Regions from separate parts of the Shewanella sp. UCD-FRSSP16_17 genome, predicted to be linked through region 1. Evidence: predicted binding sites of a transcription regulator. Region 1 holds the regulator's gene; each other region holds the start of a gene.
What was found. The regulator sigma-54, encoded in region 1, starts transcription at its own class of promoters, with help from an activator protein. The targets are predictions, from matches to a motif close to GTTGGCACGNNNNTNGNNT.
Positions count from the first base shown of each region.

Region 1 (10,772 bases):
GAAACCCTATTCACTGAGCCTGTATACCTTATCTATCCAGAAAACGGCGAAGCTGAGTGGCAATTAACCGCTGAATTAGGCAAGCTTAATAAAGAAACTGGTAAAGTGGTGCTAGAAAAAAATGTTATTATTGATGCAATAAACATCAATGAACCAGTACAATCGCTAACCACAAGTATGCTTGCGTTAGATTTAAATACCATGATCATGACGTCTGATCGACAGATTAATGTCTCAGGACAAGATTTTAAAATACAAGGCTTAGGCCTTTATGCTGATTTAAATGCCGAAGAGTTAGAGCTTTTAAGTCAGGTAGAAGGAACATATGAAGCAAAGTAAAACACTGACATTTTCACTCAATAAGCTTATGAAAACAGACTTTATTAGAAAAAGTATTCTGGGTATGAGCCTAATGGGATTGAGCTTAGTGACAGTCACCGGCGTTCATGCCAAAGAAGGTGATTTACAACAAGAGCTTAAAGTTGCTGCCGTCAGCCAAAAAGCAGATATTAAAAACAACCAAGTGATTTTCTTCGGCCCAGTGAATGTGACGCAAGGCACCATTAATATTAATGCCGATCAATTACGTGCATTCAGTGAAGAATCGGGTGGCAAAAAAACCATGATTGCGACAGGTAATCCAGCCACATTCTCACAAGAACTCGATGATGGCCGTATCGGTACCGCAAGTGCAAACGAAATAAAATATGAGCTTTCGACCAGTATTTTAACCTTAAAAGGCAATGCAAAACTTGACCAAGCAGGCAGTCAGGTTACTGGCAATCTCATTAGCTATAATATTGATAAACAGCAACTGATCGCTGAAAGCACAGGTGAAGGAAAAGACAGAGTTATCACAATTTTTCAGCCAGAAAATTACCCTGACTTGAATAAAGAAAACGAAGAACTTGATAACTCAGACGAAGCGCCGTTAGAAAATAATGATTCGCTTGATAACCCAGATGCTGATACGACTGACAATGCATCTAACAATGTAACTGAGAATCAAACAGTGACTCCTGAGGCAAATGCTGTTGAAACTAACACTGATGCCCTCCTTGAATCAGTCACCCCTCAAGAATCTGATATTCAAAACTCAACCAATGCAGACATAACGACCCCTGCGGCAGAGCAAAAGCAATAATGACACAAATTACCTTAACAGCTGAGAACTTAGCAAAAAGCTATAAAAGCCGCCAAGTTGTCAAAAACGTTAGCCTAACCGTTAAAACGGGTCAGATTGTTGGTCTTTTAGGGCCAAATGGTGCAGGTAAAACCACAACCTTTTATATGGTTGTTGGCTTAGTCAAAAGCGATAAAGGTCGTATTTTGATTGATTCTGACGACTTGACTGCAGACCCAATGCATTTACGTGCTCGTAAAGGTATTGGTTACTTACCTCAAGAAGCCAGTATTTTTAGAAAACTCACTGTGCACGATAACATCATGGCAGTGCTGCAAACCCGTAAAACCTTATCGAGTGAGCAACGAATCGAAGAGTTAGAGCACTTATTAGAAGAGTTCAATATTACCCATATTCGTGACAGCCAAGGTATGGCTCTATCAGGTGGTGAACGTCGACGTGTAGAAATAGCACGCGCTTTAGCCGCCAATCCTAAGTTTATTTTATTAGATGAACCATTTGCGGGTGTTGATCCTATCTCTGTGATAGATATTAAGAAAATTATTCAACAACTAAAAAATCGTGGTCTTGGCGTATTGATTACCGACCATAATGTCCGTGAAACACTTGATGTATGTGAGCGTGCGTATATTGTCAGCCACGGAGATTTAATTGCTGAAGGTACGCCTGCTGAGATCTTAGACAATCAGCAAGTCAGGTCAGTATACTTAGGTGAGCAATTCAAGCTATAGTTAGCATTCTTTAGTGTACAAGCATGGCATTTTCGCGGCCAACCAGTCCCACTTTTTAGCGTTATACACTAGACTCAAAACGTAACGCTAATTTTTGGCAAAGTAGAACCCAAGTTCGGTTAAAGTCTAGCTAACACTTACAAAAGTGCTAGACCCATAACATTGTAGTCGCGATGATGAAATTCAATTAGGGATAAGCGGTAAATGAAAGCCTCACTCCAACTTAAAATGGGTCAACACCTGACAATGACCCCGCAGTTGCAACAAGCCATTCGCTTATTGCAACTTTCCTCTTTGGAGCTACAGCAAGAAATTCAGCAAGCACTTGACTCAAATCCTCTTCTTGAGCTTGAGGATGAGTTTGCCAAAGCAAAAGAACCAGTCAAAGACAATGCTCAGCAAACTGACACCGATTTTAGCGATAACAGCCAAGTCAGCGTAGAAAAAGACACCTCATCAGTCGATACCACAGAGTCACTTACGAAAGAGTCCATGCCTGAAGACTTACCAATGGATACCACTTGGGATGAAGTCTACACCGCCTCTCCTAACTCAGGTTCTGGCGCTGTAAGCCGTGATGACGATATGCCATTTCAAGGTGAAACGACTGAAGGTTTGTACGAACATTTAGAATGGCAAAAAAACTTAACCCCATTTTCTGAAAATGACCTCGCCATTGCGACAGCCATCATCGACGCAATTGATGATAGAGGTTACTTAACCCAATCAACAGAAGATATTCTCGATGCACTCGGTCTTGAGGATATTGAACTTGATGAGGTTGAAGCCGTATTAAAGCGTGTACAACATTTTGATCCAGTGGGTGTCGCTGCAAGAAATTTAAGCGAATGTTTGATGATTCAATTGGGACAATACCCAAGCGAAATCCCTTGCATAGAAAATGTAAAATTACTGATATCTGAACACCTAGATTTAATAGCAGGCCGTGATTTCAGATTACTAATGCGTAAAACCAAGCTTAAAGAAGATGATTTACGCGAAGCGATTCAATTTATCCAAACACTGAACCCTCGCCCAGGGTTACAAATTACTCCAATCAAAGATGAGTACGTCATCCCAGATGTCACAGTGTTTAAAAAGAATGGCCGTTGGGTCGTTGAATTAAACCCAGATAATATGCCTAAAATAGGCGTAAATCAGCAATATGCGGCCATGGCAAAAGGCTCAGCCAATCAAGCTGACAGCCAATTCATTCGCGGTCACTTACAAGAAGCCAAATGGTTTATTAAAAGTATTGAAAGCCGCAATGAAACCCTGTTAAAAGTGGCAAATTGTATTGTTCAATTCCAGCAAGGTTTCTTTGAGTTCGGCGAAGAAGCCATGAAGCCTATGGTATTAAATGATATTGCCGAAGCGGTAGAGATGCATGAATCGACCATCTCACGGGTTACAACTCAAAAATATATGCACACCCCTCGCGGCCTTTTTGAACTAAAATACTTCTTCTCTAGCCACGTAAGTACCGATGATGGCGGAGAGTGTTCTTCTACAGCAATCAGAGCCTTTATCAAAAAGCTGGTCGCCGCAGAAAACCAGAAAAAGCCACTTAGCGATAGTAAAATGGCGACGCTACTGGCAGAACAAGGGATCAATGTTGCTCGGCGTACGATCGCCAAATATCGTGAAGCAATGCTCATCCCTCCCTCAAACCAACGCAAAAGCTTATAAGCCTTTGTTATTGGAGGATGATCTATGCAAATTAACCTGACTGGACACCATATCGAAATTACTCAATCTTTACGTGAGTATGTGCAAACTAAGTTTTCAAAGCTTGAACGTCACTTCGAACAGATCAATAATGTTCACGTTGTGCTCAATGTACAAAAGTTACAACAGATTGCCGAAGCTAAATTGCACCTCAAAGGAGGTGAAGTTTTTGCCGTATCTCAAAACGCAGATATGTATGTCGCAATTGACGCCCTGATAGACAAATTAGACCGTCAGGTAATTAAACACAAAGAGAAGTTAATTAAACACTAACGATGGAACTTCGCACCATCCTGCAGCCGGCGTGCACTACCTGTGCCACTCCGGGCAGTAAGAAAAAGGTACTGGAACTTATCAGCAATTTAATGGCTGACCAGTACCCTACTCTATCTTCACAAGCTATTTTCGAAAGTTTAATAGCACGTGAAAAAATGGGTAGCACAGGTATCGGCAATGGCATTGCGATTCCACATGGGCGTTTAGACGACATTGAATCGCCGATCGCTATTTTGATCAAATGTGAAGAAGCTATCGACTTTGATGCTATTGATAAGAAGCCAGTAGACATTTTATTTGCCTTATTGGTTCCTTCTGAGCAATGTCAGCAACACTTAAGCACGTTATCAAGTATGGCTGAGAAATTAAGCGATAAACTCATCCTTAAAAGACTTCGAAAGAGTCATGACGCTACAGAACTGTATCAGGTTATTACTGCATGAAACTTGTCATCGTATCAGGACGATCGGGCTCAGGTAAGTCAGTTGCTTTAAGAGTGTTAGAGGATTTAGGTTATTACTGTGTTGATAACCTGCCTCTCCCACTGATTGGCAGCCTACTAGAGCAGCTAAAAGGAAATAACGAACTTGTCGCCATCAGTGTTGATGTGCGTAATATCGAAGAGCAAGGCAAAGTATTAGAGCAGCAAATCGCTTTGTTGTCCGACGATACCACGATCATTAGTTTATTTTTAAATGCCAATGATCAAGTACTGCTTAAACGATACAGTGAAACACGTCGATTACACCCGCTGTCAAAAAATCAAATCTCATTACAAGAAGCGATTCAACTTGAAGGTCGATTGCTCGAGCCAATCGCCAAAATGGTTGATCACTACATCGACACATCTCAGCTGAATATTTACGATTTGAGCGATCAAGTCCGACAAATTCTTATGGGCAGTGTTGATAAAGAATTAGTCATTCACTTTGAATCATTTGGATTCAAGCACGGTATGCCTACTGAAGCCGACTTTATGTTTGATGTCCGCTTTTTGCCAAACCCACATTGGGAGCCAGAGTTAAGACCATTAACGGGTCTTGATCAACCAGTACAAGAATTCTTAGGCAGACAACCCCTAGTCAATAAGTTCATCTGGCAGATTGAGAATTTATTTGATACTTGGATGCCGCACCTTGAGCGCAATAATCGCAGTTACCTTACCATCGCGATTGGCTGCACAGGTGGACAGCATCGCTCGGTTTATATTGCAGATCAACTCACACAGCGCTTCAGTAACAGTAAACACCAAGTTAGCGCTCGTCACCGAGAGCTAAACCTGTGACGATGAATATCTCCAGAGAAATCACCATCAGTAATAAACTTGGGCTTCATGCTCGAGCGGCAACAAAATTAGCTATATTGGCTACGGAATTTAAAGCCAGCATTACCTTGATTCAAGGTGACAAACAAGCCAGCGCTGCGAGTGTGTTAGGGTTGTTAATGCTAGAAAGTGGTATAGGGAAAGTGATTACTGTTCAGGCTGAAGGCCCTGATGCGCAGCAAGCACTAGATGCGGTTTGCCAACTGATTAACGACAAATTTGACGAAGAAAGCTAATCCTTTTATATGATTTAACGCTTTCAGGCCAACTCGTTGCTAGTTATCACTTACTAGCAAAACATTGAAATTTACGACTTTAAACCGCTAACAGCCATGCTTTATTAACCTCATATCCTACTCGGGAATACGCTTAAACTAAGCTTTTGCGCTGCTCAAAGCGCATTAAAACAATCAACGGCAAATTATCAACAACAAACAGTGATAGTTAACTATAATAATCTCATGACCCACACCATAACCTGCTTATTTTTTATACAGCAATCAACGCCATATTAGAAACTGCTTCTCCCTTTACACACTGTTAAGTTAATATTAGCAATCGAATTTTTGAGGAGTGGCGAATGAGTATCGAAGTGATAGATAGCGAACTTACAGAACAGCGCCTAAATCAGCTCACCCAAGCACTTGGTAGTGGTATGTTTGTGCATGTGCGCAATATGCTGCATGATATGGCCGCTTCTGATGTCGCCCTCATTCTTGAGTCATCTCCCCCTAAAACACGCCAAGTTTTGTGGCAACTTATCGACCAAGAGCAAGCCGGTGAAATTCTTGAAGAACTCGGTGAAGAGTTAAAAGATTCGCTTATCAGTGGCATGACACCTGAAAAAGTTGCGCAAGCCACATCAGGAATGGACACCGATGACCTGGCTTATATTTTACGTAGCTTGCCAGATGCAGTGTATAAGAAAGTACTGCAATCGATGAGTAGCCAAGACCGTCACCGAGTTGAACAAGCGTTATCCTACCCTGAAGATACTGCCGGCAGTATCATGAATACCGATACCGTGACTTTGCGTCCTGACGTGAATATTGATGTGGTACTGCGTTACTTACGCCAACGAGGCAATTTACCCGATACGACAGATACACTCTATGTGGTCGACAAAAACGACCATGTACTTGGCGGGGTCCGTTTAGCCGATCTATTAACCTGTAACCCTAGCGAAACGATCCGCAGCATCATGGATCCGGAGCTTGAAAGTATCCCTGTTGATATGCCAGATAATGAAGTGGCACAGTTATTCGAACGTCATGACTGGATTTCAGCCCCTGTCGTTGATGAACAGCAGAAGTTATTAGGCCGTATTACCATTGATGACGTCGTCGATGTTATCCGTGAAGATGCCGAGCACTCCATGATGGGGATGGCGGGGATGGATGATGACGAGGACACATTCGGTCCCGTCATGAAAAGTACCTTCCGACGTTCTTTGTGGTTAACAATCAATTTATTTGCCGCTTTACTTGCTGCCTCTGTCAGTAACATGTTTGAAGGTACCCTTGAGCAGTTTGCCACTATTGCCATTTTAATGACCATTGTTCCGAGCATGGGCGGCGTTGCAGGTAACCAGACATTAGCTTTGGTCATTCGTGGTATTGCCCTTGGGCATATTGGTCAAAGTAACTCTCGCTGGTTAATAGGCAAAGAGTTAGCCATTGGTTTCCTTAACGGCATCATGTGGTCAGTGTTGGTATTTTTTGCCGTTTGGCTGTGGAAAGACGATATGGCCTTAGGTGGTTTGATTGGTGGCGCCATGCTAATCAATATGACTGTTGCAGGTCTTGCAGGCGCCAGTATCCCACTCTTACTGAAAAAGTTGAACATCGATCCTGCATTAGCAGGTGGTATGGTGCTTACCACAGTAACCGACGTCATCGGCCTATTTGCCTTTTTAGGTTTAGCGACGATCTTCTTAATGTAGTCGATACCCGACCTTCGCATCTCACTAAATCCATGCCAAACGGCATGGATTTTTTAATCCTTCTAAATCATAAACGACTCACTGTAACACTCCTCATTCATACTGATTAAGTGATAATGGTTTACCGTTAATGTCACTAGAAATGACGCTCAAAAAGTCTGGTAAATTAAATTTACCAATAAATCACCACTTTGCACCAAAATGGATAATTTGCACCAATGTAACACAACGCATTTTTTAGAGTTAACACACTAAAAAACTAACCAACTGTTAATTAACGATAAAATATTTATTTCAAAATTGGCACGACTATTCCATATAGATATATACCACCTTAGAGGTAGATGCATTTTTGACCAATTTATGACTCGATTAGAGATGTAATACAGGGAGTTAAGTATGAATTATCTAAGAATTTTCATTGAAAACTGTCAATATCAGTGGCACTTCTTCCATCACCTTGGATTGAGCAGCTGGGATATTGATAATAATCATTAATCTAAAAAACCTCTTAATTTTATGAAGGTTCGTGGTTAACAAAATTGAGTAGTAGGAACAATGATGACGACACTAAATCGAATATATCCAGATGAATTACAGCAACAAGTAATCAAGGAAGTAAAAGACAATAATCGATTAATTTCAGATGTTGCCAAGCAATATAATGTGTCAGCAAAAACCATTTACCAATGGGTGAAGAAAAGAAAACAACCTCTAAAATCAGTGAGCAAACAACAAGATTTAGCCACTGAAATTGCAACTGAAATAGCAAATTTGCAGAAAAGGCTATTTCAACTGAATCAAGAATTAGTGTCTGTAAAAGGACATTAAATTCAACGTTTCGGAAAGAAAAATGACTTTAGCATTCGTCCCCATCGGAAGCTAAACAATCGCAGTGATTTTTCTTTCCAATTTTATTTTCAAACATTGAGCGCTAACAACTCATCGTTTGAAGGCAGTTCCGACAAGAAAGGATGCGTTATTTTCGTCCCCCAGCGAAAATCTCTCTCCCCCACCTCTCTTGTCAATTTTATACCGTGGCTTAGCCTAACGCTTAGCGTTACAAGAGTAAGGTTAAGAATAGGCAGCCACAGCCTGCAAGTCAGGTAAAAGTTTCAAGATAATGATTGCTGTTTAACTCCCCGTAGACAGCAATGGCTATTTTGAAGTACGTTACAGGGTCTAATAACAATAATATGTAACGATAAAATGTCGAAAGACAATGCAAACAAAAGCCCTAATGAAATGGATTCATTAGGGCTTTTACCTTTCTAGGCGCAGTATACAGCGCTACAGCCAACGAATGAGCGACGGGCTTTAAAACAATGATTAATTATTGCTTACCTTTTTCAAGTTCAAAATAACGTTCAGTCGACCAGTCAAAATAATACTCATGACCATCCCATTCATAGTAGGTATGACCATCACGTTGTATCACTCGTGCATTGTCTGGCAACTTGCTAATCCCCTTTGCATACTCAATGCTAGTGGTTGTTCGTTTTGGCGCTTCAACTGCTGTGACTGGTTCAACATAGTTATTACGGGATTGGTTGTTCATATAACGATCACGGTAATAGCGGTCGTAATAATCGTATCGATAAGGATAACGCCAACCATTGCCCCATCTTCCTCCCCAACCATTATAGCCCCAACGGTTATACCAGCGGTTATTCCAACCACTGCTCCATCCTACGCCAATACTGGGTCCCCAATAATTGTTGTAACCGACTCCCCAGCGTACTGACGAACCTGAATAACGATCATAACGATGACTGCCAGCCGAATGGCGATGTTTAGCACCATTTTCTGTAGCAACAGCGCTCATTGAAGAAGTACGAAAAGATTCAGCCATAACATGTGAAGGCAGAATAGCCAGAGTCAGGCTTATTGATACGAATAACATCGACAATCGGTGAGGTTGACTGAATATTGCCATTTGATCGCTCCTAGGCTGAAAGATCACAAAGCCAATTAATATCAGTTTACCCTAAAAAGCCACTGAACCAATAATCTTGGCTTAACCCAATATTATATAAATGCTATAGTGCGCCCCAAAGAGCGATTATAAAAAGAGTGAATTAGCCATGAGTTTTAAGGATTTACGTAGCTTCATCGATCACCTCGAAGCCAATGGTGAATTAAAGCGTATTAGTTATCCTGTTGATCCTAATCTAGAAATGACGGAAATTGCCGATCGTGTGCTTCGTTCTGGCGGTCCTGCATTGCTTTTTGAAAATCCAACAGACAAATCTATGCCTGTTTTAGTGAACTTATTTGGCACTCCAAAACGGGTTGCCATGGCACTCGGTAAAGAGGATCCTCTCGCCCTACGTGAAGTCGGTGAGTTATTAGCATTCTTAAAAGAGCCAGAGCCGCCTAGTGGTTTTAAAGATGCGATCGCGAAAATCCCAAAATTCAAGCAAGCACTCAATATGCCGCCTAAAACGGTCCGTAATCCACCATGCCAAGAAATCGTCATCACTGGCGATGAAGTGGATCTAACCAGCTTACCTGTTCAACATTGTTGGCCTGGTGATGTTGCACCTTTGGTGACTTGGGGTTTAACCATCACTAAAGGCCCGCGCCAAAAACGCCAAAACTTAGGTATTTACCGTCAGCAGTTACTGGGTAAAAACAAATTAATTATGCGCTGGCTCGATCATCGTGGCGGCGCATTAGACTTTAAAGATTTCAAAGAAAAGCACCCAGGTGAGCGCTACCCTGTGGTCGTTGCTTTAGGCTCAGACCCTGTCACCATCTTAGGTGCGGTGACACCTGTACCTGACTCAATGAGTGAATATGCCTTTGCAGGCTTACTGCGTGGTGAACGCACTGAGGTCTGTAAAGCGATTAGCTGTGACTTAGAAGTTCCAGCCACCAGCGAGATCATTTTAGAAGGTTATATCGACCCTGAAGAAATGGCAGAAGAAGGGCCCTATGGCGACCATACTGGTTACTATAACGAGACAGACAAGTTCCCAGTTTTCACCGTTACTCACATGACACAGCGTAAAGACGCCATATATCACAGCACATACACTGGCCGTCCACCTGATGAGCCGGCAATGTTAGGCGTGGCATTAAACGAAGTCTTTGTGCCTATTTTACGCAAGCAATATCCTGAAATTATTGACTTCTACCTGCCGCCAGAAGGCTGCTCGTACCGTATGGCAGTCATTTCAATTCGTAAGCAATATGCAGGTCATGCCAAACGCGTCATGATGGGAGCTTGGTCTTTCTTACGTCAGTTCATGTATACCAAGTTCATTATTATTGTTGACGAAGACGTGAATTGTCGTGATTGGCAGGATGTCATCTGGGCTATTACCACCCGCATGGACCCAACTCGCGATACCGTCATGGTCGACAATACGCCGATTGATTATTTAGATTTCGCTTCACCTGTGGCGGGTTTAGGCTCAAAAATGGGACTGGATGCCACCAATAAATGGCCAGGCGAAACCGATAGAGAATGGGGCACTCCGATAGTGATGGATCCCAAAGTGAAAGAAAAGATTGATGATATTTGGGAAGAATTAGGTATTGATGATGCACCAACGCTATAATGGTGATCTATATCACACTAGCGCAACCTAGACCCTACATATATAAAAGAAAATAACCCTT
Region 1 covers NZ_LZFV01000024.1:198,684-209,455, reverse strand. Annotated here, with positions in the region: gene lptC (LPS export ABC transporter periplasmic protein LptC) at 1-339, shown strand, start outside; partial or broken gene lptA (lipopolysaccharide transport periplasmic protein LptA) at 404-949, shown strand; gene lptB (LPS export ABC transporter ATP-binding protein) at 1,144-1,875, shown strand; gene A9267_RS12350 (RNA polymerase factor sigma-54) at 2,080-3,564, shown strand; gene hpf (ribosome hibernation promoting factor) at 3,589-3,876, shown strand; gene ptsN (PTS IIA-like nitrogen regulatory protein PtsN) at 3,879-4,322, shown strand; gene rapZ (RNase adapter RapZ) at 4,319-5,164, shown strand; gene A9267_RS12330 (HPr family phosphocarrier protein) at 5,167-5,439, shown strand; gene mgtE (magnesium transporter) at 5,784-7,145, shown strand; gene A9267_RS12320 (transposase) at 7,707-7,976, shown strand; gene A9267_RS12315 (hypothetical protein) at 8,479-9,081, opposite strand; gene ubiD (4-hydroxy-3-polyprenylbenzoate decarboxylase) at 9,230-10,711, shown strand.

Region 2 (10,772 bases), on a different contig from region 1:
TCGTGGATAGAGCAAGGGCCTATAACGACAAGTAGACGATCATCTTGTCTGTTTAAAATACGGTGAATGCCATCACGTGCGTTAAAGACTGTTGCTGATGCAGTTTCTGATGCTGGAAATCGCTCTAAAATGGCAATTGGAGGCAATAGTTCTTTTATTTCATCAATTCTAACGTCATCATTTTGGTAATACATAGTTTATACAACTCCAGCAAACAGTTTATTTATGCCAACGTTTAACATTGGCAGTAAAGCATAGCGATCAGCTCTATAATTCAAACAGTACCACACAATAATTCGTTCAATCTATGGTTTTATCAGTTTTATGTATTTAAATGACTGTTAATCAATAAGTTTAGATAAACAAAAATAAAATATATAATAAATTCATTAAGTTCGGTTTAGTTGAATAAATATGAAATTTTTATTATCTGCGTTTATTTGACTAGATTGAGTTAATATCGTACAGCGTGCTCAAAGTCATAAACGAAAAAACCATGAGCAACACATGTTGAGCATGGTTTTATAATGGGCCATCGATGAGGCCTTTGTTTTTCGCGCTTCTTTGCAGAGCTATCGGACTAATGGCGCATCATAGCTTGCAACTTACCTTTGTAGCGATGTTGGTTTACTTCATCAATACTCAAATCCAGCGCTTTTTTCATATTCTTTTTCGCACGTCTCTCATCACCTGTCGCCCAGTAAGCACGGGACAGGCCAAAATAAAACTCATGTCGATAGTCGGCTCTTTCAACCGCACGCTTATACCAGACTAGCGCCTCTTGATACTGCTTTTCAAAATAAGCTTGTTGCGCCATATCAAAGTAGTAGAAAGGGTTTTTAATCCGTGCAAGCTCCAATACTTTATGTACTTGTTGCCATTCATCTAATCTGTTTTGTTCACCTAATATCAAGGCTAAGTTATATAAAGTCGTAATGTTCTCAGGCTCAAGCTGTAATACATGCCGATACGCTTGCTCTGCGAGTTTGTTTAAACCTTTATGGCGATAAATCACAGCTAACGTATTAATGCTATTTACATAATATGGATCTAATTCTATCGCTCTTTTAGATAGTGCATAAGCTAAGTCATACTCGTTTTTAACTAATGCTTCTGCTGCAACGTTATTGAAGTACATACTCGATAAAGTCTGCTTGTTTATCTGCTTTATTCTATAGGCTCTAATTGAACGCTCAGGTAAAAAGTCGACTAAAATTTCAGACCCTCTAAAGCTGTATGAGTTGATGTCGTCTCGATGAAGCAGCTTCATATTCACATGACCATTAACAAGATAAAAACCGCCACGTCTATCCCAAATAGGCTCAACATCTATGTCTTGATACTTAACAGGGACATTTAATGCCTCAGCTATTGCAGTAGACAGCACAACTAAAGACATGCAATTGCCTGCTCGTTCTTGTGCGGTAACGCTGGCCATTCGCGTATAATGATCACGATATTCAAATCCACCATTTTCTGCATCAATGTACTCAGCAAGCCAAACATTAACCGGCTTTTTATTTCCAACAACTCCACCTGAGCGGGCATACGCTTTCTTAATCTCATTAACCATGCCCTCAGGTAACTCATAGATTGTTTCTGTTGCTGGTATTGCCGTTGGTGTGAAATAGCTGTCATTAAACAACTCCGTGGCATTGGCTGAACTTTGATGGGGTTGAGTGCTAGAGCAGCCAAAAAGAAAGAGAGGTAATAGCAATGCCAAACAAAGGCTTAGCTGTATATTATTGCGAGGTAAAATTGCATTATTATTTTTTTTGTTACTTTCATATTTTTGAAACATATTTATGCTCCGTACAAAACACCTTTATTAAGCATAGATGCATGTACGAAAATTGAGATATATAAATGTGACAAAAATATTTTCAATAAGGTTAAGGCTGTTCAGCAACAATCAACTGAAACGGAATAAACTGGGCAATGTATATCGCTAAGAACATAGCGAAGCACATTACCAAGAAGATAGTAATTACTTTACTTGTGGTATTTTAGGCGGGTCAATTTGAATAAATAACTCTTGATTTTGATGCATATAAGGTCGGTACATACTGCCTGCACAATTATAATAATGGTATGGAACAGCGACTGCGAGGCACCCTAAAGGCAACGCTTGAAGGATTTGAATTTGTTGTTGCATACGTAGCATTTCTTGCCACTGATGATCTTGCTGAACCGCATCTCTAACGGCAAAGGCATCAAAGGGTTCAGATGATTTACGAACCACAACTTTACCCGCATGGCTTAGCGTAGTCATCGTTATTCCCGCAAGTGCTATAACACTAATAAGAAGCGTTAACCTAAGTGACTTAGCCATAGTGAGACCTATTCAAATAAGAGCATTGGTATTTCATCAGTATAACAAAAAAGCAGAGCTAAATAGCTCTGCTTTTATACACGATTTTATAAACGATTTTTCAGTTATTAACCCGCTGATTTAATCGATACAAACTCTGGGTATGCATCAACACCACAGTCTGATGCATCCATACCGTTATACTCTTCTTCTTCAGTAACACGAATACCAACAGTTGCTTTAAGGACAAACCAAACAGCAAATGAAGCGGCAAATACCCAAGTGAAGATTGCTGCAGCACCAAATAACTGCGAGCCAAAGCTTGCGTCAGCATTTGATAATGGCACTAGCATTAAGCCTAGGAAACCACATACACCATGCACCGAAATTGCACCTACTGGGTCATCGATTTTAATGCGGTCAAAACCAACGATTGAGAAAATAACCACACCACCAGCAACGACACCGATAACTGCAGACATCAATAATGAAGGCGATAATGGGTCAGCGGTAATAGCAACTAAACCAGCTAATGCACCATTTAAAATCATGGTTAAATCAGCTTTACCCCAAACAATTTTACAAACAATGAGTGCTGATACTGCACCAAATGCGGCTGCAGAGTTTGTGTTAACAAAGATTTTTGCTACTGCTGATGCATTTTCAGCATCTGATACTAATAACTGAGAACCACCGTTAAAACCAAACCACCCCATCCATAGGATAAACATACCTAATGTCGCCATTGGTAAGTTTGAACCAGGAATTGGGTTTACTGCGCCATTCGCGCCGTATTTCCCTTTACGAGCCCCAAGTAACAGTACGCCAGCAATCGCTGCTGCTGCACCAGCCATGTGCACGATACCACTACCAGCAAAATCAACAAAACCAGCAGCAGAAATGAAACCACCACCCCATGTCCAGTATCCTTCAATTGGGTAAATAACACCTGTTAATACCACTGAGAAAAGTAAAAATGACCATAGCTTCATACGCTCAGCAACGGCACCAGACACAATCGACATTGCAGTAGCGACAAACACAACTTGGAAGAAGAAATCTGACTCAAGTGCGTGATCCGCATCGGCTGATTGTGACCCTATTAATGAACCAAATGAAGGTAACCAACCCGCTTCAACATTATCAACATACATAATGTTGTAACCGACAAGTAGGTACATGACACAGGCAATTGAATATAAACAAACGTTTTTAGTTAAAATTTCAGTGGTGTTCTTTGAACGAACTAAACCCGCTTCAAGCATGGCAAAACCTGCTGCCATCCACATCACTAACGCACCTGAAATCAAAAAGTAGAATGTATCTAGTGCAAATCGTAATTCTGTTACTGTTGTTCCTAACGCTGCTAACTCTTCCATTTCAGCCCCCTTATAATGCTTCGTTATCAAGCTCACCCGTACGAATACGGATTGCTTGTTCAAGATCAGTTACGAAAATTTTGCCGTCACCAATCTTGCCGGTGTGAGCTGCTGTTGTGATAGCTTCAATTAGCATGTCTAAATTTTCAGATTTTGTCGCAATTTCTAATTTTACTTTAGGAAGAAAATCAACTTGATATTCTGCGCCACGATAAAGTTCTGTGTGACCTTTTTGACGTCCAAAGCCTTTAACTTCAGTAACAGTCATTCCCTCAATGCCCATTCCTGCAATTGCTTCTCGGACATCATCCAATTTAAACGGCTTGATGATAGCGCTGACGAGTTTCATCTCGACCTCCAAAAGTGTGATTGTTATAAATTTGTTTGCAATAACAATTCAATCATTAGGCCAAACTTGTAAGATAATGTTTTTGTTGAAATATTTAATTTATTGCAGTCAATAACCTCAAACTTTCGCACCATATAAGTGCAGCGCTATTTCGGTGCGCACAAGATTAGCGCATCCTTCTCGTCTCCAAAATTGACTCAAAAGAGCTATTAATTCATTCGTGTTCTAATAGAAATAAGCACTCAATAACAATTGAAACTCCAAGAAGAAAAGTAAACTAACGGATAAAAATCAAAACAACGATAGATTAAAGGATGGGCTAAAGAAGTTGGTATGTTGTCAAAATCTGAGGAAAAAAAGCGTTGCGCCGAGTGGTATCACACTGGGTTTCAGGCATAAAAAAGACCCTCAAATGAGGGCCTTTAAACATGTAAAATTAAGCTTTAAGGCTTATAAATTGCCCGCTGTTGTCGTTGCTTCTTCAGTCGCTTCAGCCGCTTCTGTAGAGTCAGCTCGCTCTTCTGCTAATAAATCAGCAAGTAGGCTATCAACTTTTGTTTTGTCATCTTCAACTGACGCTGCAGCACTTTCGACAATATCATCAGCTTCTGTATTGATGTCGGCAGTCAATTCACTGTCAACGCCTTCTAGTTCTGCTAATAAATCAGCTTGTTCATCAGCCAAAGTCTCATTGATAGACTCATCAACACTGTCAGAAGACGTTTCGCTAACGTCTGCAACAAGCTCTGTCGCCGCTTCAGCTTCAACGGCTTTAGCTGCTGCAGCTTGATCTAACTCAGCGAGGGCTGTTTCAGCATCAATAACTTCAACTGCTGCAGTAGTTTCAACGTTGGCAATACTTGCATCTTCTACTGCTGGTTCAGATTTTGCTGATTGCGTGTTCGTCGTTGAATTAATTTTCGCCATCACGGCTTCGCCTAATTCAGGCTTTATAACTACTGCACCAGCTGCCGCTGCAGCTAATACCACACCGGCAACAACAAATTTAGTCGCACCTGATTTCTTTTGTTGCGCTTTTTCTGCTGCTGCTTTTGCCGCTAACTGAGCTTGAGGATTTGGTTGTGGCTTAATCTCAAGTTTTGACATCGGCTTAGGCGCTGGCATTGGTTCGCTTTCTGGCACGCTATTTAATGGTGCAGGAGTACGAATCTCTTGTGCTTGAGTCGGTTTTTCTGACTTGACTTCGGTCTTAACTGTCATTTCATCAGCGACAAACTCTGGCTTAATCTCAGGCGTTACATCAGGCTTTATTTCAGTTTTTACTTTAGGAGTGTCAACAGCAACGTTAGTAATAGGCTCGGCCATTACATTAACATTACTCACTTTTGCAGCCTGAGCTATCGGCGCCTCTGCAATAGGCGCTTCAGGCTTTGGGGATGCGTAAGCCGGCTCGTCATTAAAAGGTTGAGAATAAGGAGCAACAGGCTGTTCATCAGCTGCTAGCTCAGGTAATACACCTTGCTCAGGGCCTTTAGTTCTTGCACCTAAGAATTGACCACCATCATAAATTTCCATTTTATGACTCGAAACATCACCTTCAACCACACCAGAGCTTACGATAACGAGACTGTTACAGTGTAATTTTCCTTTGAAAACACCACAAACACGTAACTCTTGACAGTAAAGTTCACCGTCAATTTCGCCACCTACTTCAATTTTAACTTGGTCTGTTGAACGAATAACACCTTTGACTTGACCAGCGATCAAAGCAGGTCCTTTTACCGTCATTTCTCCATCCAATGAAGTCTCGGGACCGATAAAAGTCACCCCATTTCCTTTGTTATTCATACCCAGCAGTATCCTTTTATTATAAATTTTCGACTTATAGTAAACTAACTAATTAAAAACAACAAATAACATTGCATTTACATAAAATTCACCTTGTAAACATTTCGGATCAATTAAATTGCTAACTCATCACTTATTGCTGGACACTGTGATTAAGAATAATTATTATTCACGAACCTATTGTTAAGGATCTTCAATAGTCGAGTTTTATAAACAAGGATGTGACATGATTGTATCGGATATTTTTTTAGGTGAAATACCTGAAAGTTTGACCCAACAGCTTTGCCAGATTACTGAACTTTTAAAGTGTAATACCATTAGCCACGACCCGCTTAACCTCCAGTGGCAACAAACAGAGCACCACAAAAAAATTCTACTGCACTATGTCAGTGATCCCAAATTACACATCCCTAACTTATCGGCAGAATTACTTGCAGACGGCAAACATTTGGCTTTTTGCCCTCAATTGACCTCTGACACTGAAAGTTTGCTCATCGCAAATGGGTTTCATGGTGGACTGTCTTTTGATGCATCGATTATTGAGATCATCGAAGCCTTTAAGAATCTGGACAACAATAAATTGTATTTCAGTCATGATGCGATGTCTCATTATATTCAATCAAGAAACCGCCAACCTATTACACAACGTCAAACTGAGCTACTGTCATTAACCACCAAAAAAGAACAGCAAGTGCTGTCTTTGGTTTGCCAAGGCTTATCTAATGAGCAAATTGCAGCAAACTTAAGTATTTCGATTAATACAGTCAAAATGCACATTCAAAACATTTTCAAAAAAACAAATGTTTCAAGCCGTGGACAGCTTTCTTACGTCTTTACACAAGTGTAATTTAGGTTAGTCGCTTATATAGATGTCTGACGTACTAACGGAGTGTACGAAGTTGATCGCGTTTTAGCAGCCGATTGGTTTTAGTACTTTCTTATTCTCGTCTTATGTCGCTCGATATAGACAAGATAGTAATGAAGCCTGAACCATGGGTATGCCTATAAGGGTAGCAAACGACTTCAAGTTGTTTTTCAACTCGACGGCTCACACATAGCGCAAGTTATATTTCCCTTAAATACTTGAGCTTGTTTTTAATTGATATATTGTGACTCATAAACCAATCAATATGGTCTTGGCGTGACAACGTTATTAGAACTCTATCAAAGCAAAATAGCACAATCTCAATCATCTCAATTGCGATTACACGATGATGCTGAACAGCATACAGCGCTACTTGCCCTCAACGAGCTATTTATTCAACTCCAACATAATGTGAATGTTCAAGAAGAAGTAGCAGAACTCGGTGATACCAGTCTTCAGCAGCAAGCTGCCAAAGGTGTTTACCTTTGGGGGGATGTTGGTCGTGGTAAAACATTTTTGATGGATTTATTTTTTAATCATCTTAAACAGCAAAATAAGCTTAGATTACATTTTCATCGCTTTATGGCTATGGTGCATCAAGAACTCAATCTCACAAAAGGGATTGCCGATCCTTTAGTGCATATTGCCCGTCATTATGCGGCTCAATATCAAGTCATTTGTTTTGATGAGTTTTCTGTCAATGATATTGCAGATGCAATTATTCTTGCTAGGTTGTTCGAACACCTTTTTGCTCATGGAGTCATCTTAGTCGCCACCTCCAATATTGAAATTAGCCGTTTATATGAAGGTGGATTGCAGCGTGAGCGATTTTTACCTTTTATTGATATTTTACAAACTAATGTAGACCAAATTAACTTAACTGGCGCCACTGACCATCGAATAGCTGCGCAATCTGACCGTTCGCTTGAACAACAAATACAGTTAACAAAGCACATGAGTCACCAAGATTTTGTCACTATTGCAGGACTGCATTATCCCCATCAAGCCGCTGTGTGTGAAACACATAGCTATATCGAAATATGTCATCGTACAATTGCTTTTCAAGCTAAAGTGAATCAAGTGATTTGGTTTAAATTCGACCAACTGTGTGACGGGCCTCGATCTGCTTTAGACTATATCGAGCTCGCAGGCTTATTTAAGCATGTGATTATTGATGAAGTGCCCCAACTAGGAGGTGAAATTAGAACTTGGATAAAAGCACGTGGTACGGAAGATGGGGCTGAAAGTAATAAAACTAGCGAGCGTCAATTAGAATATGCAACCAGTGACGATCCTGCTAAACGGTTTATTAGTTTAGTCGATGAACTCTACGATCAACGCGTATCGTTAACGGTCTGCTCAGAATGGACCATTACAGAATTGTATTCAGGCGGCGCCTTATCATTTGAGTTTCGTAGAACGGTGAGTCGCTTAGTTGAAATGCAACGCTGGCTCAAACCAGCAACCAAATAAGCTTTATCAGTAACTTATGATTTAACTGATAAAGCATAACAACTCTAGCTAAGGTGTTTCATGCTGTCGATTATTGCACAGTGTGTTTTATCACATCACCGAAGCGACGCATGAAGTTTTCAAACGCTTCGTTATCAGGGTAATCAAATTGATATTTATTATGGAAGTAGATATTAAGCGAAGTTCTGCCATCACTCAGCGTTATTGTGTAACCATCAAAGCCTGTTTCAGCTTGCAGTCCACATAAATGATAGCGAGAGTTGTAGCCATTTTCAGCTTTATGCTTTTCACCACATTCAACGATTTTATTAAAGACCTTTAACGCTTGATAAATATCGATTGCATTTCGCATGCTACATCTCCTGATTGATACCTCTATGATGCTTTCTATAAACAGACTCGACGATTGCACCATTGAGGTGAATACGAGACGAGCTCATAGTTAGATCAGTCTAGAATAATCGCAATTCAGAACAGTGATAGAGAGCAAGAAAACATCAATGATATGGGATTAAGGTGTAACAAATTGAATCAACGTTGTTGATGATGCTTGGATTTCACTTGATACATTTCTCGATCTGCAATTTCTAAATACTCGGCTATATCAAGTTTTTGATTAGCATGTCGAGTCGCAACTCCCACACTGTACGCCAGCTCAAATACGTCTTCACTCTGAGAGTTATGGGCATTCAATGCTGTTTGAAAACGAGCAAGTGCGACGTCAACCTGGCCCTTACTGCACTCACTAAACAATACTAAAAATTCATCACCACCAAAACGAGCGATCACATCAGAATCGCGAAATTCTGAGGTAAGCAGCTGAGCAAACTGGTTTAAGGCTCGATCGCCCGCCTCATGACCATGATTATCATTAATTTCTTTGAAATAATCTAAATCGAAAAACACTAAGCAACTATCAATATGATTGCGATCCCATGTCGATAATGCTTGCTTTGCTAGCACTTCAAATCCACGACGGTTGGAAATACCTGTCAGCTGATCTAGGGTTGTTTGCTGGATAGAAATCAGCTCAGATACGACCATCTCTGCAAGGTCTTGTAGCGCTAGCATCTCGTCTTTATCTAGCTCTTTGGGTTTATCATCAATAATGCATAAGGTCCCGACTCTCATCCCATTTGGCATTGTCAGTGGGTGACCTGCATAAAAACGAATATGAGGCGCTTGAGTAACCAGAGGATTATCGCTGAAGCGTACATCTTTTGAGGCATCGGTAATGACGAATGCTTCAGAGTATTGAATGGCATGACCGCAAAATGAAATATCTCGAGGAGTTTCATTTGCGACTAACCCTTGGCAGGATTTAAACCATTGTCGATTTTCATCAATTAAACTGACTAGACAGATAGAAACTGAAAATAACCGTTTTGCTAGGCGGGTAATGCGGTCAAACCGTTCTTCAGCGGCAGTATCAAGCACATTTAAATTTCGCAGTGTCGCTAAACGCGCAGCTTCATTTTCTGGTATTGGTGCGGTAAGCATAATCCCTGCCAATCAATATTAAACACAATATACTAACGTTAATATCAAATAGCAGATATGGCAATAAATCAATAGGTTAAATTTACTAGTTAGGGTGAACGAATTGACTAACTAACAAGTATGTAGCTAGCAATATCAACGTTAAAGCCACTAGAATATGCGAATTCGATTATTGCCTTTCGGGTTTCAATATTCGTATTAAGCGTATTATTAATCCGCCTCTCCCAAGATATGCTGATAAATATCAATCACCTGAGCGACGTGTTTTTCTGCCTCTGAAACATCAATTTGTCCTTTTTGCTGTTGCAATGTCAGTCGATGATTTTCATCTCTTAGCCAGCAGTAGGTCTGCGTTAAGTGCTGCGCAGTCATAAATGGAATCATTTCTAGTTCAGCTAACATTTGAAATATACGCACGTTATCAGACCAAATAGCCAACTCTTTATGGCTGCTAGCATGGGCTAGCACCAAATACTGCGCCATAAATTCAATATCAGCGATGCCGCCAGGACTCTGTTTTAAATCGAATTTATCAGGACTTACCTTTAATAGATGATCGCGCATTTTAATTCGCATATCCCGAACCAGTTTAGCTAACTCAGGTAAATCACGTGGTTTAGATAAAATCTCAGTTCTAATCTCACTAAAACGGGCGGCCAACGCATTATCACCATAAACAAAACGGGAGCGAACTAATGCTTGATGCTCCCAGTTCCACGCCTCAGCTTGTTGGTACTCTTTAAATTGCTCAACTTCAGTAATTAATAAACCAGATGCACCAGAAGGTCGAAGACGCATATCCACTTCATATAATTCACCCGATGTCGTACGTGTTGCAAACAAATGCACAATTCGTTGAGCAAGCTTCAAATAAAAATGGCCAATACCTATGGGTCTTTTGCCATCAGTTTCACCAGTATTGACGCTATTTCGCAGAAACACTAAATCCAGATCGGATCCGTACCCTAGCTCTATTCCACCGAGTTTTCCGTAGCCAATTACCGCAAAGCCCATTTTGTCTGGGCTGGTACCAGCAGGAACACCATGTCGACTCGCCACTTGGTGCCATGCTTGCAATACGACTTG
Region 2 covers NZ_LZFV01000035.1:445,525-456,296, reverse strand. Annotated here, with positions in the region: gene aroG (3-deoxy-7-phosphoheptulonate synthase AroG) at 1-194, opposite strand, end outside; gene A9267_RS15685 (tetratricopeptide repeat protein) at 581-1,801, opposite strand; gene A9267_RS15680 (hypothetical protein) at 1,988-2,272, opposite strand; gene A9267_RS15675 (ammonium transporter) at 2,440-3,690, opposite strand; gene A9267_RS15670 (P-II family nitrogen regulator) at 3,701-4,039, opposite strand; gene A9267_RS15665 (polymer-forming cytoskeletal protein) at 4,490-5,848, opposite strand; gene A9267_RS15660 (helix-turn-helix transcriptional regulator) at 6,075-6,695, shown strand; gene zapE (cell division protein ZapE) at 6,990-8,186, shown strand; gene A9267_RS15650 (DUF3081 family protein) at 8,257-8,538, opposite strand; gene A9267_RS15645 (sensor domain-containing diguanylate cyclase) at 8,718-9,686, opposite strand; gene glnE (bifunctional [glutamate--ammonia ligase]-adenylyl-L-tyrosine phosphorylase/[glutamate--ammonia-ligase] adenylyltransferase) at 9,897-10,772, opposite strand, start outside.
Region 2: A9267_RS15670 (P-II family nitrogen regulator) is a predicted target of sigma-54. The motif match lies at 4,086-4,104, and genes of this name have one in related genera.

Region 3 (10,772 bases), on a different contig from region 1:
AGGGCCTAATACGTTAGCACCATTAACACCCAGCTCAACAGTTTCAACCACCGCAGGATCTGAGCCTGTATATGCGCCCGCATCATTGAACTTTAATACCGAGCCTTTCCAACCTGATGCATTTTCAGCAAACCTTGTCGTATCAGCAACACCGTCACCAGTCGTATCAGCGCCGTATGAACCACCATTTGCTTGGTCAATATCAACTTGTTTGCCATCTACAGCATAGAATGCAACCCAATTACTTTCACCGGTATAAGCCCCTTCTGTCGGCTTAACAAAATAGGTGGTCATAATGTGCGATTCACCAAGTGAGTCATAAATCGTCACTGAAGTCGATTTATTAAACGTGTCAGGATCGTTGGGATCAAAGTTAGCAGGATCTAATGGCGTTTCACCCACATCAAGGTTCATTTGTAGGCCAATATTCTCAGTTTTTACTGGGCTACCTGCCGTATCAGGGATCTTAATTGGTTGAGTCGTCGTTAAACTAACCGAGGTAGAGTTACCGTCAGCATCGACTGGGAACCCTTGTAAATAGTTACCAGCTGAATCAGTCATGTAACTTTCTGAGTTAACTTTAAATGCGCCAGCACGAGTGAATGCGTGATCTTGAACTCCCACACCTGATGATGTCACAAAGAAACCACCGCCACTTATCGCCATATCTAAAGAGTTACTAGTAAACTGTAAACTGCCTTGCTGAAATTGCTGTGCAACCTGTGTCGTTGTCGCACCGCCACCGACAGCAGTTTTGCTGTTTGAGAAAATTGAATTAGCATATACGTCAGCAAACTCGGCACGAGATTCTTTAAAGCCTACGGTGTTAACGTTAGCAATGTTATTCGCAGTGGTATTGAGATCTTTTTGAGCTGCAGAAATACCACTCAAAGCAATGTTAAACGACATAATTCACCCCTTTCCTACTCATTCTGTTTGTTTTACTGACTGCCACAGCTGCCAGCTTTAAATTTGATAAGCTAATTAACTTTCAGTGACAGCTAAGACATCTGACAACTGAATACCACCAATACCACGTAGGTTTAATATTGCCCCTGTTGTGGTGTTACCCAGTGACACGCTCGTCACATGCGCATAGGTCGATACTGCTAAATCTTCTGATTTTCCATCAATTTTGCCGTTCGCTTTTATCGCGTAATTGCCTTCAGGAGCTGGGTCGCCATTTTTATCTAGCCCATCCCATGACACATCAATGTTACCGCCAGCAGAGCCGTCAACTTCAAAGGTTTTAATAACTTGGCCACTTTCATCTTCAATACTGACTGTTATCGTATCGATAGAAGTTGGTGTACTTATCACGCCATTGACTTCTGGACTATCTGACGATATGTGCCCCGTATCAGACGGAATTAACACTTTACGGCCTACTAAACTTGAAGCCTGCAGCGCCTGACTCGAACTCGTTAAGTTATTTAAGTTGAGAATTTCTTCATTCAACTTGGCAATACCGTCAACGGTTGAGAATGATGCCATTTGCGAAATCATTTGATCGTTTTCAACAGGCTTAAATGGATCTTGCATTGATAACTGTTGACTCAATAAAGCAAAGAAATCTGATTGAGTCAGTTCCTGGCTATTAGGTTCAGGTGTTTCTGGCTCTCCTTGTAAGGCCACACTGTCTAAAAATGCATTCCCCGTACTGGCTGTTTCTTGTGTATTGGATGCAATACCAGTACTACTAGCAGATTGAGTCTGTGGTAAAGACTGACTGCTGTAAGGATTAATGAGGCTCATCTTTTACCCCCCACAAAATTCATATTACTTACCCATACGAAGTGTTTGTTGCAGCATAGATTTTGCCGCATCAGCCACTTGGACATTCATTTGATAAGAACGAGATGCTGAAATCATATCCGCCATCTCTTCCATCACATTGACATTCGGTTTGTAAATAAAGCCGTCACCATCAGCCATAGGATGATCAGGAGAAAACTCCTTTAATAACGGTTTATCACTTTCAACAATGCCCTTAACACTGACACTGTGAGAACTATTTTGCTCATGGCTTGCTTTGGCCATTTCGGCTTCAAAAATCGGGTGACGAGCCTTATAAGTTTGATCAACACTACTGGAAACTGAATCAGCATTGGCAATGTTACTGGCGGTAGTATTAAGTCGCACTGATTGTGCTGACATACCAGAACCCGACACATTAAAAATATTAAATAGACTCATGATTAATCACCTCTAATAGCTTTACGCATGCCTGAGAACTTGCTTTCAAGAAAACCCAGTGACATTTGATATTCCAAGGAATTCTGCATAAAGGCCGCTTGTTCTTGTTGAGAATCAACGGTGTTGCCATCACCTGTATCTGGTTGATTAGGCACTCTAAACTTTACGTTTTCCTGGCTTAACGCTTTCAAGTCGAAATGTTTGTCAGTTGTTTGACTCATCTGTAATCCACTTTGCTTAGCGCGTGCGCTGTTCATTGCAGCAGCAAAGTCGACATCTCGAGCTTTATAACCTGGCGTATTAGCATTGGCGATGTTGCTGGATAGCACTTCAGCCCGTTGTGCACGTATGCCCAAAGAGTATTGATGTATACCTAAACCATTTTCAAAATTAATCGCCATAAAATTGCCTCCACCAGCTAACTGACAGAATTAAAGCAAAGCTTATGCCAAAAAAATTAGATTATTAGAAATGAAATGATAAAAATGAAAATGCCAACGAATGCTGGCATTAATAAATAAAAATATTCAACTATTACAATAGATTATAGTTAACTCTTCTTCTGGTAATATATACCAGGGTTGCACCTAACCATATTGAACTCGTCCGTTAATCCCGAGATAGACTCTGACGCCCCTAAAAACAAAATACCGTTAGGGTTTAAAGCGGCAGCAAATTGCCGCAATATTTTTGCTTTTGCCTCTGGGGCAAAATAAATCAGAACATTACGGCAAAAAATAATATCAAACTTTCCTAAAAGGCTATAACTTTCAAGAAGATTGTGTGCCCTAAAGTTTACCAAACGCTTTACATTATCTTTTACTTTCATGTTACCGGAAGGCAAAGGATCAAAAAATTGGCGCTTACGCTCAGGTGATAACCCTCTAGCGAGGGCTAAACTATCGTATTCAGCATTTTTACAACGCTCAAGCATTGACGGAGATAAATCTGTCGCTTGAATGGTTGCATTACCCGGTAATGCGCCTGGTTTACGTTGCTGGTATTCCAAAATCGTCATCGCAAGCGAATAAGGCTCTTGGCCTGAAGAACAAGCAGCAGACCAAATTTTTAACGGTCTTCCTAAGCGACTGTATTCAGGTAATAACGCATTATTGAGCAACTCGAACGGATATTTGTCCCTAAACCACAAGGTCTCATTCGTTGTCATTGCATCAATGACTTCCGCCCTTAAATGCCTTTCCGTTGGCTTCATCGACCTTTTAACCACTTCTGATAATGACGGCAAATCATATTTACCCATCAAAGGAGCTAATCGGCTTCTTACTAAATATTGCTTGTTGTCACCTAATACAATGCCGCTGTGCTGTTCTAAAAAGAGCTTAAACTGATTATATTCTGCTTCAGCGAGTGATTTATTCGTCACATTTACATCCTATTATAAGAAATGACACTAGCGTCACTTCAGAGTGAACAGGTTACTTTTATTAACTTATCACGACTATCGACAAGCACAACGTATTGCTCACAATAACTGTCTGACTATCTATTTAATCATAGTCAGACTTATCAATATTGCTTATAAAATTAGGTGTTTATTTACAGCAGATGCTAATTCATCTGGATTAAACTTGGCGATAAAGTCATTGGCACCCACTTTCTCAACCATTGCTTGGTTAAATACACCACTAAGGGATGTATGAAGTACCACTTTAATGTCTTTCAACTTAGGATCGTCTCTAATTTCAGCCGTTAAGGTATAACCATCCATTTCTGGCATTTCGATATCCGAAATAATCAAAGGTATTTCTTCAGCAACATTATCCATCTCAGTCGCAATCGCTTTAAGCTTTTCTAGCGCATCTTTACCATCAATGGCGGTATCAATTTGCAAATTAAGCGACTCAAGCGAACGAATAATTTGTTTACGGGCCACTGCAGAATCATCAATGACCATGATGTGATAATGCTGGTCACGATCAATGGTTAACGCTTCATTAGCTTCTTCACTGATTTCAGTCTTAACAGGTGATATTTCGTCTAAGATTTTTTCAACATCTAAAATCTCAACCAATTCACCTTCGATTTCAGTTACCGCAGTTAAATAAGAGTTACGCCCAGCCCCTTGTGGTGGTGGCATAATCGATTCCCAGTTCATATTGATAATACGTTCAACTGAACTGACTAGGAACCCTTGAATACTTCGGTTGTATTCTGCAATGATAATAAAACAATTCTCTGTCGATGTAAGAGGACGCCCACCTGTTGCAGCACTCAAATCAATCACAGAGATGGTTGAACCACGGATATGGGCAATACCTTTAATCAGCGGACTCAAACGAGGTAATGTCGTTAACGGAGGACATTGCAGCACTTCTTTTACTTTAAATACATTAATGCCAAAACGCTGACGTCCATTCAACTTAAATAGTAACAACTCTAATCTGTTTTGACCTACAAGCTGCGTACGTTTATTAACTGACTCAAGAATACTCGACATAACCCTGCCTTGTTTTATTTATACTGCCCCTAAGGACTTTATTACTTATGACTTAAAGCGACCATAAGCCATATTTGTCAAATTGTAGCATACGCTGCAATTATTTATGTCGCGATGACTATCGCATTTAGGTAATAGGCATACTTATTGCTTATTTAAACCGTATCGGTGCTTTCAAGCCAAAAAAGTCAAACTTATGACGCTTTATTTGCCCGATAACCATTTATCCAAAATCAAAGCGTTGTTAGCTTAACTTAAAAGTATAGAGGTATTCTGGCCACCACCGCTAGAAACAAGATATGAAGAAAAACACATTACTGTTATTGCTCATTCTTTGCATTCATTTACCGGTTTTTGCCAGTGAACAAAGCACTATTACCTATACTTTATCGACCATCACCGAGCTAGCTAAAGAGACAGTTGCAAAAAAAATTGCAACCAGTCCAAATGCCAACCCCAATGCGAAAGTGAATATCATTCCCCAAAGCTTAGAAGGAAGGTTAACGCCACCCGCTTGTTACCCTCCTCTTTCTGTTGCTATGGCAAGCGACCGACCGATTAACCGAACCAATACCGTTAAAATTAGCTGCATCAGCCCAGACTACGATTACCCTTGGCAAATGTACTTATCGGTTAAAGTCGAAGTCATGTATCCCGTCGTCACCGCAATTGGCATCATTGAAAAAGGTGAGCTCATCACTCCTGAAGCCATCGAAATTAATTACGTTGACCAACACAGTATCCGAGGACAGTTTTTCTCAAACACAAGCAACATAATCGGCACCCGCTCTAAAAGACGTGTCGCAGCGAAAGCCCCATTGCTGAATAATAACCTATGTTTTGTCTGTAAGGGGGATTCGGTATCCATTTACGCAAAAACAAATAGCTTTGAAATAAAAACAGCTGGTGAAGCATTAAGAGATGGCAATATAGGCGATGCAATAAGAGTCAGAAATGCCAACTCAAACAGACGATTAGATGTCATTGTCACAGGAGTTGGCGAAGTTGAAGTTAGGATGTAAAATATTCCTAAAGTTTTTTCCACCAGGGTCGATAGCCTGTTAGGAAAACCATAAATTACGCTGGAGCCTAAAATGGCAATTGATATTAACAATCTTAAAACAGCATCACACACTCAGTTGCGTACTAATCGTGACTCAGGTGCTGCCCCAAAAGCTGCCGAGTCAGCTGGGCAACAGGCCGCACCTATTAAAAGTGATTCGGTCAGCATTACCTCGCAAGCACAGCAGCTGCAAGGAGCCCAAACTAACATGGCATCTTTACCTGAAATTGATCAAAGCAAAGTTGATGCAATAAAGTCAGCCATTTCAGAGGGACGTTATAAAGTCGACCCTGAAAAATTAGCGGCGAATATTGCAAGCTTTGAAGCTGACATGAGCGGACTAAATTTCGACCAAGAGTAGCGTCATACCTGCTCTTGGATAAACAATCATCATCGCATTACGCCTTGTCGTTATGATGTGGGTTTTTATAAAGAGTAAATTATGAATGAATTACTACAGCTGTTATCTTTTCAGCACGGCACTTTGTCGTCGCTGAAAAAACTTGTATCTGCAGAAAAGCAAGCCTTAGCAGATCAAGATGCCGACACCTTGTTAGCACTTGCACGCGAAAAAGTGGCGTGTTTGAATACGCTTCAACAAAATGATGAGAAATTAGCTAATCATCCTGATAAATCTTTGCTCAATTCAGAGCCTAAACTCATTGAGAAAGTCGCTGAAGCTAAAACCATTCTCGAAGAGTGTAAAGACATCAATAATCAAAATGCTAGCTTAATCGAACTGAATATCGCGAGCTTAAACCGCTTTTCTCAAGCCATGCAAATGAGTAGAAATGCCACCAGTTTAACTTATAACGACAAAGGCCGAACGTCGACAATTTCATCTTTAGGCCAAAACCTAAAAGCCTAAGTTAAGCTAATATCAATTTAAGCCATGTAGACAGTTCATCCTAGGTCAACTGCAATTTCTCCAATGGCAAAACATCATCGTTAATGACAAACATAAAAAAACCGCCTTTATTGGCGGTTTTTTTATGTTTGTCGGAATTTACATTAAAAGTATGTCACTTCTTTTACACGACGGGGGCGGTTTTGTTGCTGATAAAGATCCCACACCTGAGCAAAATCCAGCTCTAACTCGGTCACATACATATCCCCCGCAGGATAGCTTTTTACGACTTTCGCCCCTTTAATCATTCCTGACACATTGGCAGAAACGGTTTCGTTATTGAGCATCCAGTCGCTCATTTGGCTATGAGCATCAATCTGTTGACCATATACCTGCTCGGCTAATTCTCGATATGCCGCGATTTTTGACGCTTGCATGGCCATTAGAACTTTATGTGACTGCTCTTTCGCAGGCTGAGTCGCTAAAGGCGCATAACCAATTGCAGTTAACTTAGGGAACTGATCTGGCGCTTCTGTTTCCCATTGCACATATTTATCATTACTTGCACAACCACTTATCGAGATTGCCAATAATGAAACCAATAGAACCACTAACTTATTCATAATTTCGCTCCCAATACTACGGCATTACCTTGACCAGACGCTTCATGGCGGAAAAGCAATCCATCTTGAAAAATGACTTGATTTGAAGGTGATAAATAGCCAGGTAGACTATTCATATTCACAAAAGTTTGCACTGCTGACACCACCCGATTATTAGTCACATTCACAATTCTTGCATTAAGAACTAAGCCCATTGGTGTGGTATCCATAGTCGAAACGACAACGTGAGAGACAGGCAAATCAGACGGAAGTAACTTCCAATCTCGACTTAAAATAAACTCGCCATGCTCAGTTGAACGTAATGCATTCGCCACATTTAAATCGACCAAGTTAAATTCATGACTATGAAAAGCGGCAACAAAACCTTGCTGTAACTGTAAGCCTAAAGCATCCGTTTTGCTGTAATCACTGGTATTAACCGGAGTGGTGACAAGTAAAGGTTGGTCAGAGCGTAAACTGTCATTTTGTAAAACCAATTCATTTACGACTTTTTCAGCCAATATATTYACATGTGATTTAGGGGCTAGACCGGCTTTAGTAATGTCATATTGTAAAGGCGCAGGCTGCACTTCAGCATCATCACTAAACCAAAAGCTAGTTTCAGTAGGCTTTTCTACATAAGCTAACTCATTTGTCGACACAGGCGGCTCGCTAGCGCAAGCAGCCGCTAGCAACGCAATGGGAAAAATGATTAAACGGCTCATGGCTTATTCCTTATTACAATGACGTCTCAGCATTGATGTGATGTTAGGTTCAGTAATGTTGCCGCTAACTGGCTTTAGGCCCAATCAGAGCACACATTAAACACACTATAGATAGTGTATCGACCACACATTCAAAACCTTTACCTTGAAATGAAGAATTTATCTCCATCTGTTCACTGCTAAAAGCTCATACAGGCATGGTTTTTGCTTTTATTATGATAATTAATTTAAGTCGTGCTAAACCGTCATAGAGTTGGCACCCTTTTTCTTCGATATTGTGAAAAGCGAACATGAACATGCCAAACGTTAGCTCTAAATATTTGACGATTATCATGCTGGTTATTCTTTCAGCTTGTTTCAGTCACTCTGTATTAGCGCAAAGAGTTGAAGTGTCAGGAAAAGCCAAAATTATTGACGGCAATATAGATAAAGCCCGCGAGGATGCGATTAATCAAGCATTAAACTATGCCAGCTTAAAAGCGGGTGTGAACTTTAATAGCCAGCAAAGTATTAATCAGGGCAACTTAACTCAAGATGCATTTCAAATAAAACGCATGGGTCAAGCTAACGATATTGAGCTCGTGTCTGAAATCATCAGCGCATCAGATATCACGGTTATGTTGCGGCTCAATCTTGAGTCTAAACCCCAAGCACAGCAATGCCACAGCCAACAATTAAAAGCGGCAATAATGATCCCCCAAGCCATCATGCGTGACCGCTCACAACTTCGATACGGACAACTTGCTAACTTTGAACAAGCTTTATCACAGCAGTTTGGCAATATATTAAATAATGGCTCTGACTACAGTTTTGCTCGTATGCACGCCGAGGAGAAGCTTGACCATACCAACCAACTCATCAACTTCAAAGGCCAACGCATACCAAGCTGGCTTGGCGAAATAACCGACAGCCAATATATCTTACAACCGGAAATCCTGGATATTTCAACCGAGCCATACTCGAGTTCTTTATTTGGATTATGGGATGAGACACCTTTAAGACAAATTAATTTACGGTTTACCATGTTCCATGGCATTAGTGGTGAAAAAGTGTGGAGCAAAGACTATCAAGCAGAAGCTGAGTGGGATTTTGAACGAGATGAAACCGTTTCACCTTCAACCCAACGGTTTTGGGGCTCAACGTATGGTCAAACTATGAATCAGCTTTTACAACAAAGCACTCAAGATATTGATAATTTACTAAATTGCCGACCTTTACTCGGTCAAATCGTTGCTAAGCAAGGTAATAGAATCATCATTAATTTAGGCCGTCGAAATAACGTCAAAATGGGTGATAACTTCCAAATCGTGTTACAACAAAACATTCCTGATAGAGTGAATTTAATGCGAGCTGTTGCAACTAAAAATAGAGCTACGGTCACAATAGAACAAGTTTCAGAAGAAAGCGCCACAGCCCTACTAGAAGGTATTGAAAGCTCTGGCAACATACAGATCCAAGATATTGTGATTAAGATTTAAACATCAGTGAACGTGAATCGATAAAACATATACCAATAGACAAGAAGGTTTTACTTACAATGGCTACATCACAATCAGTTTTTAATAATCAGTTCGCCATTAGTCAATTTGATGAGTACTACTTGCCCTGCATCAACAGGAATACCTTTGAAAAAGAAGACTCTATAACCGCTTTTAAAAAGAAGTATAAACAGGATATTTTTAAGGAAGATACATTACACATCATTCTAGGTCTCGATTCTGGCTTATTGGTTAATTATATTCTTGAGTCTCCACAGGTAGCAGGAAGTAAATACATTTTTGTAGAGCTTCCAGAAGTCATGTCGATGTTAAATATTGATATACCAGAGGAGCAGAAACACTACCTTAAAGTGCTAAGTCTTGAAGAACTTAATGAACATATAGAATCGGGCGAAGATGATTTATTCCTTATAAAAGATCAAATCGCCATTACACTCTCATTAGCCGCCTCTGCAGGCGTGGTTGAAGAATATTCAGGCTACTACAGCCAAATTTATAAGTTAATAAAACAACAAACCACCTCACATAAAGCAAATTTTACTCAAAAGTCATTTTTTGTAGAACAATTTTTCAATGTTGTCGAAAATAACCAACCAGCTTCGATATTGAAAAATCAATTTGCAGGTAAAACTGCAATAGTGATTGGTGGTGGCCCATCACTTGATGAACATATTGATTGGATTAAAGCTAATTATGAACAGCTTTTCATTCTTACCGTATCAAGGTTCGCATCAAAGTTGTCTGCTGCTGGGATCCCAGCTCATATAATTGTTTCAGTAGATCCTCAAGATACAAGTTTTGAGGTTAACCGCGATATGATGGGCCTCGCAAATGAAAGCCTGTTTATTAACTCACATCATGTCAATCATCGAATCATTGCTCAGTGGAATGGAAAATCATTGTTCTTAGGCAATCGGTTCCCATGGGAAGAAACTAACAACATTCTTACCATTGGTCCTACGGTAACCAATAGTGCTATCAGAGTGGCAATTGAAATGGGCTTTAAACAAGTGCTTTTAAGCGGCGTTGATTTATGTCACTCCTCTGCAGGCGTCACTCATGCAAAAGGAAGCGTTGAAGCCAGTGCCGGAAGTAATAATAGTATTATTCATGAGTGGGTAGAAACCTACTCAGGTAGCATTGCTGAAACGCCCATTCAACTGATACATGCAGCACTCGCGCTAAAAGAAGAAGCTGAGACTTACCCTAATGTTGAAATCGTTAACCTATCTATAAATGCAGCTAAAATTCAAGGTATTACCCATATACCAAAAGAACAAGTTTCAATTGTTTCAGCTGATTGCAGTCCAAGTCAGTTACTCGACATGGTTCCATCTGCTAGTGAAAACAAACAAGAAAAATTACAACGTATTCAAACTGAA
Region 3 covers NZ_LZFV01000002.1:162,692-173,463, forward strand. Annotated here, with positions in the region: gene flgE (flagellar hook protein FlgE) at 1-909, opposite strand, end outside; gene flgD (flagellar hook assembly protein FlgD) at 985-1,755, opposite strand; gene flgC (flagellar basal body rod protein FlgC) at 1,780-2,196, opposite strand; gene flgB (flagellar basal body rod protein FlgB) at 2,199-2,597, opposite strand; gene A9267_RS05625 (CheR family methyltransferase) at 2,747-3,580, opposite strand; gene A9267_RS05630 (chemotaxis protein CheV) at 3,734-4,654, opposite strand; gene flgA (flagellar basal body P-ring formation chaperone FlgA) at 4,954-5,676, shown strand; gene flgM (flagellar biosynthesis anti-sigma factor FlgM) at 5,749-6,078, shown strand; gene A9267_RS05645 (flagella synthesis protein FlgN) at 6,160-6,585, shown strand; gene A9267_RS05650 (LPP20 family lipoprotein) at 6,729-7,187, opposite strand; gene A9267_RS05655 (FlgO family outer membrane protein) at 7,184-7,891, opposite strand; gene A9267_RS05660 (flagellar assembly protein T N-terminal domain-containing protein) at 8,188-9,369, shown strand; gene A9267_RS05665 (motility associated factor glycosyltransferase family protein) at 9,429-10,772, shown strand, end outside.
Region 3: A9267_RS05660 (flagellar assembly protein T N-terminal domain-containing protein) is a predicted target of sigma-54. The motif match lies at 8,083-8,101, and genes of this name have one in related genera.